One region of the Pseudoalteromonas sp. APC 3694 genome, then DNA from elsewhere that is predicted to be linked to it. Evidence: predicted binding sites of a transcription regulator. Region 1 holds the regulator's gene; the other holds the start of a gene.

What was found. The regulator sigma-54, encoded in region 1, starts transcription at its own class of promoters, with help from an activator protein. The targets are predictions, from matches to a motif close to GTTGGCACGNNNNTNGNNT.
Region 2: the regulator sigma-54 is predicted to act here: its motif matches at 2,157-2,175, upstream of QMA00_RS16010 (DUF2726 domain-containing protein).

The regions. Positions count from the first base shown of each region.
Region 1 is NZ_JASDDE010000056.1:14,170-18,567, forward strand. Features, by position in the region: gene ptsN (PTS IIA-like nitrogen regulatory protein PtsN) at 20-472, opposite strand; gene hpf (ribosome hibernation promoting factor) at 477-764, opposite strand; gene QMA00_RS15535 (RNA polymerase factor sigma-54) at 791-2,290, opposite strand; gene lptB (LPS export ABC transporter ATP-binding protein) at 2,672-3,397, opposite strand; gene lptA (lipopolysaccharide transport periplasmic protein LptA) at 3,394-3,933, opposite strand; gene lptC (LPS export ABC transporter periplasmic protein LptC) at 3,923-4,398, opposite strand, start outside.
Region 2 is NZ_JASDDE010000061.1:8,123-12,520, forward strand. Features, by position in the region: gene ampE (regulatory signaling modulator protein AmpE) at 1-703, opposite strand, end outside; gene mtnN (5'-methylthioadenosine/S-adenosylhomocysteine nucleosidase) at 704-1,411, opposite strand; gene QMA00_RS16010 (DUF2726 domain-containing protein) at 1,521-2,117, opposite strand; gene folE2 (GTP cyclohydrolase FolE2) at 2,220-3,140, opposite strand; gene arcB (aerobic respiration two-component sensor histidine kinase ArcB) at 3,348-4,398, shown strand, end outside.

The DNA.
Region 1 (4,398 bases):
TTATCACCTTTCTTTATTACTACGATTGACTGACGATAACCTGATACAGTTCGCTATCCGATTTGGCGGCGCGTAACTGTTTACAAAATTCTTTATCATTGAGCTTATCAGCAATCGTGGCTAGCGTCTTCAAATGCTGCTGATTATCGCCATCGGGAACAATTAACGCGACAAAAATGTCAACCGGCCGGTTATCAATCGCATCAAAATTAATAGCTGTTTCGCTCACTAAAATCAAAGCTAGGGGCTCTTGAGCACCGCTCATGCGACCATGTGGAATAGCAATGCCTCGACCAATGCCTGTGCTTCCAAGCTTTTCTCTTGCAGTTAATGCATTAAGAATATCTTGTTGTGTTAAATAGGGCAGTTTATTGTGAGCCAATTCACTGATAAATTCTAAAATTCTTTTTTTACTATTAAAAAGGACCGCAGCTTTACTGCAGTCCTGACAGATAAGTGAGCTTAGTTTCATAGTGTTAGTGTCGAGCAAGTTTCTCTTTGTGTTTAATTACTTGACGATCTAGCTTGTCAATGAGCGAGTCTATAGCGGCATACATATCTTGATGCTCAGTAGAAGCAAAAATCTCAGCGCCACTAACATGAACGGTTGCTTCAGCTTTTTGGTTTAGTTTTTCTACATCGAGAATAACGTGCACATTCGTTATGTGATCAGTGTGCCTCTGTAACTTCGAAAATTTGCTATTTACGTAGTCTCTAAGCGAGTCGGTAATATCTACATGGCGACCAGTTAAATTCAGTTGCATAAACATTTTCCTCTTTGTTGTACGCCTTAAATCAAACTTTTACGTTGATTAGACGGGGGAATAGCTAGAGATTCGCGATATTTTGCAATGGTTCTCCTCGCTACTTTAATTCCTTGCTCTGCCAATATATCTGCAATTTTACTATCACTCAATGGTTTAGCTGAGTTTTCTGCAGCGATTAATTTTTTAATTAATGCACGTATTGCTGTTGATGAACATTCGCCACCATTTTCAGTACTTACATGGCTTGAAAAGAAATATTTAAGCTCAAAAATGCCACGTGGTGTATGCATGTATTTTTGCGTAGTAACACGCGATATAGTCGACTCATGCATTTCCACCATTTCAGCCACATCGTTAAGCACCATAGGCTTCATAGCCTCAGGGCCGTGTTCAAAAAAGGCCTGTTGCTGCTGCACAATACAGTTGGTTACTTTAAGTAGCGTGTCATTTCTACTTTCTAAGCTTTTTATAAACCATTTAGCCTCTTGTAAGTGCGAGCGAATAAACTGGCTATCACCACTTGATTTAACCGTACGCGACATAGCTGCATATTGGCTATTTACTCTGATCTTAGGCATGCTATCTGGATTTAATTCAACTACCCAACGACCTTTAACTTTTTTAACCGACACATCAGGAATAACGTATTCAGACTCTTCTCTAACAATAGTGTCTGCCGGTTTTGGGCTGAGCGTATGAATCAACGTCATGATTTCTTTTAGCTCATCTTCTTTAAGCTTTGTTTTTTTCATCAACGTGCGATAGTCACGTGCAGCAAGTAAATCAATATGATCGGTTAAGATCATTTTTGTTTCGTTTAAAAAAGGTGTGTCTTTATCAAATTGATTTAGCTGAATACACAAGCACTCTTGTAAACTACGCGCGGCTATTCCCACTGGATCAAATAGTTGAATACGCTTTAGTACCGCTTCTATTTCGTCAAGTTCAACTTCATCTTCGCCGTCGTTTTCTTGGTTAAAGCTTTCTAATATTTCTTCACAGCTAAGGGTTAGAATCCCTGAGTCGTCCACAGCTTCTACAATTGCAATAGCTATCGCTTCATCGGTAGGACTAAACGGCGTCAGTTGAAGTTGCCACATTAAATACTCATGCAGCGTTTCAGTCGAAGAGCCTTGATAAATAGATTCATCTTCTGGCATTGGACCCGATGAAGAGGCAGGCGCAGCGCTCATATATTCATCCCAAGTAACATCCATAGCCATATCATCGCTAATGGTGTCTTTGGTCATTGCTTCGCCGCTATCTTGCTCATACTCGCTAGGTTTATCGTCAGCTGAGGCACTTAGCGTTAAGTCATCGTTATCGGCTTTTTGTTCGTTTTTACCTGCAGTGTCTTCGCTGTAATCATGTTCTTCAACTTCAAGCAAGGGGTTGCTATCGAGCGCTTCTTGAATTTCTTGCTGGAGATCCAATGTACTGAGTTGCAATAAGCGAATTGCTTGTTGCAACTGTGGAGTCATTGTAAGTTGCTGGCCCATGCGCAGCTGTAATGATTGCCTCATGTATCTCTAACAATCCTTTTAAATTACGGTCTGTTGACCTTTACGGATTAAAATTTGTTCAAACTAGGGGCGGTTTAATTGCGGCGCGAGGTTTGTAACCTAGTGGGCTAAGTCAAAACCGAGCAAAGCTTCCGCGTCCTGCTCACGCTCCTTACCTACATCCATGTAGGCAACAAAGAGTAAATCGTCCCTAGGCAGAACCCGAAGGGCAGCGCCTGTTTGGCATTGATGCTGCGTTATCGCCTATTTATGGGGAATATCACACCACATAGACTCTGCCTTGCCTAAATACCAAACAAACTGCTGAAAATTCAACCTTGAAAGGTCAACAGACCTAAGTATAATTAATCTTAGCAGATGCTTAGTGTAATAACACACATATTAGAGCTTGAACTGCTCGCCCAAATAAACATCGCGTACTGTTTTATCGTTTAATACGTATTCAGGAGTGCCTGATGCAATTAACTCCCCATGAGAAACTATGTAGGCTTTTTCACAAACATCAAGTGTTTCGCGCACGTTATGGTCTGTAATAAGTACGCCAATGCCACGGTTTTTAAGATGCTCTATAATCTTTTTAATATCTAATACTGAGATAGGATCAACCCCCGCAAAGGGTTCGTCTAAAAGGATAAATTTAGGGTTTGCTGCTAACGCGCGAGCAATTTCAACGCGGCGACGTTCACCACCTGATAAGGCCATACCTTGGCTGTCGCGGATATGCTGAATGCTAAATTCATCAAGTAAATTATTTAAGGTATCTTCGCGTTGTTGTTTATTTAATTCTTTACGTGTTTCTAAGATAGCCATTAAGTTTTGATAAACAGTCAGCTTTCTAAAAATAGACGACTCTTGCGGTAGATAACCAATCCCTAAACGCGCTCGGCTGTGCATCGGTAATAAAGTAATATCTTTATCATCAATTGATATTTTGCCTTTATCACTAGGGACAAGGCCTACAATCATATAAAAAGTGGTGGTTTTACCTGCACCATTAGGGCCAAGTAACCCCACAATACTGCCAGCTTCAACCTCTAGGCCAACGTTTTTTACAACTTCACGACCTTTGTAGCTTTTAGCTAATAGCTCTGCTTTTAATGTGCTCATGGTTGGCCTTTATCATCTTCTTTTTTATTTTCAACAGGCACTAAAATAGTGTGTACACGGTCTGTTGAGTTTTCGTCTTTTTCTGCGCTAATTAACTGCTGCCCGATATCGTAAGTGATACTTTTAGCTGTTATTTTTTGACCTGCTTGAGCAATGCTTGCATCGCCGATTAAGGTTAAAAAACGCAGCGACACATCGTAACGCACTTCATTCGCACTGGCGCTCATTATGGTGCCATCGGCTTGTGTTTCTTCAAAATATGCAGGGCTGCCTGTGGCAATTAATAACTGTTTGTTATCGCCTAGGTCATCGCGTTTATGCACTTCTAAACGGTCAGCTGTGATACGGCGATTACCATGAATAATTTCAACATTTTTCTCAAAAATGCCTACGTTTTCTTTTAATTGACCTTCTTGCTTATCTGCACTAATTGAAATTTGATTAGCAGCGGGGGCTTCAGCAGGTTCAGCGCCATTACTGTTAAAAGCAATTAATAGTGAGGGAACAATTAAAATTTTAAATAGGTTATTGGTCATAATATAGGGTTCGCGTATGGTTAATAAGTTTAATCACCTCGGTTTTTAAATCGGCCTCAAGGCCTTTACCTGTGATTTTTAAATTAGGTCCTGTAATAACGACAGGCTGCTGTGATTGCATGGTTAATAGTTTTATATCAACATTGATGGTCTGGGCGGTGATCGTATCGATCATGGCGTTATCTACTAAGTTTTGAGCGGTTACATTACCCTCTAACACCAGTTGACGGTCGTCGTAGAGGGTGGCTTCATCGGCGTTAATACGCCATGTTTGCTGCTCGTTGTATAAAGTGAATATAGGCTTTTCAAAAAAGGTAAAACCGAGTTGTTGATACAACTCCATTTTTACCGCAGTTACCTTATGGCTCACTTTACCTTGTTCATTATAAGCCGTTTGTTTTAGCTCAATAGCGGTATAATCAGGCTTAGCAATAACTTGTGTTTCTTCGCTTGCAGTAATATCAA
Region 2 (4,398 bases), on a different contig from region 1:
GCTTAATATAATGCATGCTTTTTTTACTGGTCTTTAGTGAGGCAATTGTCAGCGCGAGTAAACGTATGGGAATGTACTCAACAATAAAAAGAATCAGTTTAAGCGGCATCAAAAAAGAGCTATTAGGGGCTATATCACTTCGCCACGCCTGTTGAATTAAAGTGATTAAACGATAGGCGAGAGCGGCGACGGGGCCCAATACTAAAAATATGAAAATTACCACAAAGTAATGACGCGCCGTTCTAAGTATGACACTTTCCATAATGGCTTTAATGATCCCGGGGCTTGAAAGTGCATTAACTTCACGGGCTACTAGTGGCTTTAATAATTCGCGTGCTGTCGATTTTTGATTTTTTTTGACTAGCCTAGCTATGCGTATCGCTTTTTTATTCAGGCTACTGTTTTCTAGGCATAAATATAAAATAAGACCTGATAACAGCTCGGGGTAAAAGGCAAACTGAAGCAGTAAAACTACAATAATAAGCACAGTACTAAGTATAAGAGTACTTGCCATTGAGGCTGCTAAATAATGATATTGCTTGGTGTCTGTTTTTTTATAAATACGCTGGCTTATAGCGCTAAAAATAGCAGAGAGTATGTGGTTAGGGTGATACCAACTTACTAAAGGTAAAAAGCGCTCAGCAAGGAGCGCACAAATAAATACAATAAAGTCCAAATGATTTTGAACAATATTATTGAGCATTTACAGCGTAACCGCCGTTAATTTCTCAAGTAAAGCTACGACCATTTTTGATGAATTTATAGAGGCTGTTTCTAAGTATTCTTCAAATGATTGCGGCGACTCTTTGCCTGCAATATCAGACATTGAGCGAATAACAACAAATGGTGTATTAAGTGCAAAACACGTTTGCGCAATTGATGCACCTTCCATCTCTACTGCTAGCATTGTAGGGAAGTCACTGCGTGCTTTTTCAATACGAACAGGGTCGCACATAAATGAGTCGCCAGTGCAAATTAAACCAACAAGGGTTTTTACTTCACTAATTTGTGCAATTGTTTGCTCGGCTGCTTCTACAAGTTTAGGGTGAGCAGTAAAACCTGCTGGCATTTGTGGTACTTGGCCAATTTCGTAACCAAACGCTGTTACATCAACATCGTGATGACGTACTTCAGATGAAATTACTACATCGCCAACGTTTAGTGATGGGTCGAATCCACCGGCAGAGCCTGTGTTAATAACACAATCTGGATTGAAGTTATCGATAAGTAATGTGGTTGCGATTGTCGAAGCGACTTTACCTATACCTGATTGCACTAAAGTGACGGTATTGCCTGCAAGCTCGCCTGTGTAAAAAGTAAAACCAGCCTTGGTTAAAACTTGTGGATTTTGCATCGCCTCGCGCAAAATTTTAACTTCTGGCTCCATTGCGCCAATAATACCAACATTCATAGTGTTAAATTCCTGAGTTTGAATACGGTGATTATACTGCAAAAAATAACGTGGGGTAAAACAAACAAAAATGCGAGCTTAAAAAGCCCGCACTTTATAAACTTATTGATTATATTTCAGCAAGGGCTGTTGATTGTGCCTTTGCTTGAGAAGGAGACAATACCGCCGGTTTATGAACTCTAGCACGCGTAGGTCGTGAAGGTTTAGATGCCGCTGGCTTACCTAATTTAAACATAATTGCATCGCGTACTTCGCTTGGGCGGTAGCCTGCCTTCACTTTCATACGAATATGTGGAATACCTGCGGCTTCCAATGCGCCATTAACAAACCAGTCGCGCTGTGCTTTGTGGCCATCTTTATTGGCGTTATTAACTAAGTCAACCGCAGCCACTATGGTCATTTTTTCTTTATCTACTAAAACAAAGTCGAGCTGCTTATTTTTTGCTTTAGCCATTGCCGCACGTTTAGATTTAACAGACAGGCCTTGTTTACAGTCAATCACATCGATTAGTTTAACGCGACTAACAATTTTATATTGATCGCCAACAGCGCGCTCTAATAAATTCAGAAACGCCCCTTCTACTTGGGTAAATACACTTTGCTTACGAGTAAAAGGATAAGGGTTTCCGCCGTCATCATTAAATTTTGACGCAACGACAGATGCCCCAACAACTAGCACTAATATTAATAATAAAGCGAATTCCATACGGTAACTCCATAACAACAAATTGACACTGCTTTTCTAAAGCAATTTATGTGCCCAAATAGTTGTTATGGTTGTTTTATTAACGAATGGGGATGAGCACTATTATGCTTTATAGCCGCCTTCAATACCTTTTACGGCAATCGCAACTGCATCATGAGCATGTAAAGACTCATAATGGTTAATTTGCAGGAAGTAATCGCTAAACTCTTTTGACTCTAACGTCGTTTTAATTTTTCGTGCTGCGTCTTCACAAAACATTAAATTTTGACCGTTTAAGCGAGCAAACTCTTGTTCGTCTTCACGTTTTACCGCAGCTTGTACTGGTGTTTTAAGCTCATCTTCGAGTAAATTAATTAAGTTAACTACATCAAACTCTTGAATATTTTGATCTAGCTTTACTTTAACATTAGCAATTGAACGCTGTGAGTGCGGGGTGGCAACAATTCCTTGAGTTGTTCCAAGCCACTCTAAAACTTCTGATTGAGTGAGTGTTTCTTGAGAAAACTTTTCGCTGAATGCGTTTTGAATTAATTGGCGAGCCAGTGCAGCAGAGCAGGGGCAGGTTGATGAATAAGTCACATCAACACTGAGCTCAAAGCTAATGACACCTTGATTGATAGTGCTGGTAAGTACAATAGGGTAGCTTTTCCAACCTGCTTTGCCACTAAGTAATGACTTACGGCGTAGCGGCAATTCAAATTTAAATTCAATGTGTGCTTTATCACTTAAGCCTTCATGACTGGTGATAAAGGTATCTAAGGCTTGTGCTAAGGTTTGTGGGTTGACCTGTTGCTCAGTTGAGAGGTGATCCAGCGCTAAAAATAGTCGCGACATATGAATGCCTTTAGCATCTTCTTTGTGTAAATTAACAAAGGCGCGGGCTTTTGCATTAACGGTAACAGGAGCTAAATCAAGAGATTCAAAAATAAAAGGCAGCTCTATATCGCCCATACCTACCCAGTCTAATTTACCTGTTTGTAAAGCGGCAGCCGTGTTAGCAATATCTGGCATAGTTTTTTGCATGATACGTTACTCGTTATTTGCAATATTTAAAACGCCGCATTTTACACTAAATAAAGATTTGCTGAAATGCAGCAAATAACACCAAACATAAAATTTTATTGTTTTTGTCGCACAACATGAAAATAGCTGATAGAAAATGCTAAAATTAGCCTTTAACCTTGAAAGGTCAACAGACCCTAAGCATTTAGCTAAGAGAAAAACTGATATATGACTGATTCTTCTTTGAACCCGTGGGTTCGAGTTCTTTCCAGTTCAATAACTCGTTTTGGTGAGTTTAAAACTGCTGCTATTTGCTATGCATTATTACTGACAATATCGCTGGTTTTATCGAGTATGTTTTATTACGTTGCCATAGGCGAAGTAAACTTGGTTGATATACTCGCCGTGGTATTTTTTACCTCGGTTGTTTCTCCTTTAGTTATCAGCATATTATTAAACTCTATTCGGCAACTTGATGCCTCTTATGCTTATTTAGATAGTGCCACAAAACAAGAGAAGCTTTTAAATCAAACCCTCAAAGACAATATTAACCGTTTAAACATTGAAATTGACGAACGTAAAATGGCTTTTCATGCTAAACACCGAGCAATAGAAGAGCTTAGGCGTGAAATTGCAGAGCGTAAAAAAACACAACAAGAACTCGCACAGCAAGGCATGTTACTGCGCTCAATAGTAGACTCCTCGCCGGATTTATTTTATTACCGCGATAACAACGGGGTGTTTGCCGGTTGTAATAAAATGTTTGAAGAGGTGATGGGTAAAACCAGTGGTGAACTTATTGGTAAAGCCGCAGAAGAAATATTCCCAAGCCACTTTTTATCAGAAGTACTCAGAACCGATGAGCAGGTTGAGCGTACGCACCAAGGTTTAACTATAGATGTGGAGTACTCAGTAAACGGTGAAATTAGGTGGTTTGAATTGCGTAAACTTCCCTTTATTAATGAACAAGGGGATTACATTGGTTTACTTGCGTTTGGCCGTGATATTACCAGTCGTAAAGAAGCTGCGCAGGCACTAGAAACAGCTTATAAAGATAAAGGGAAATTTATTGCCACATTAAGCCATGAGTTACGCACGCCGCTTAATGGTATTGTGGGCTTAACGCGCATGCTACTGGATACCGAATTAAACAAACAGCAACGCAGTTGGTGTAATACCGTGTTTTCAAGCGCCGAAACACTAGGTAATATATTCAACGATATTATAGATTTAGATAAAATTGACCGTGAGCAGTTAGATATTGCCGCCAACGAAATTA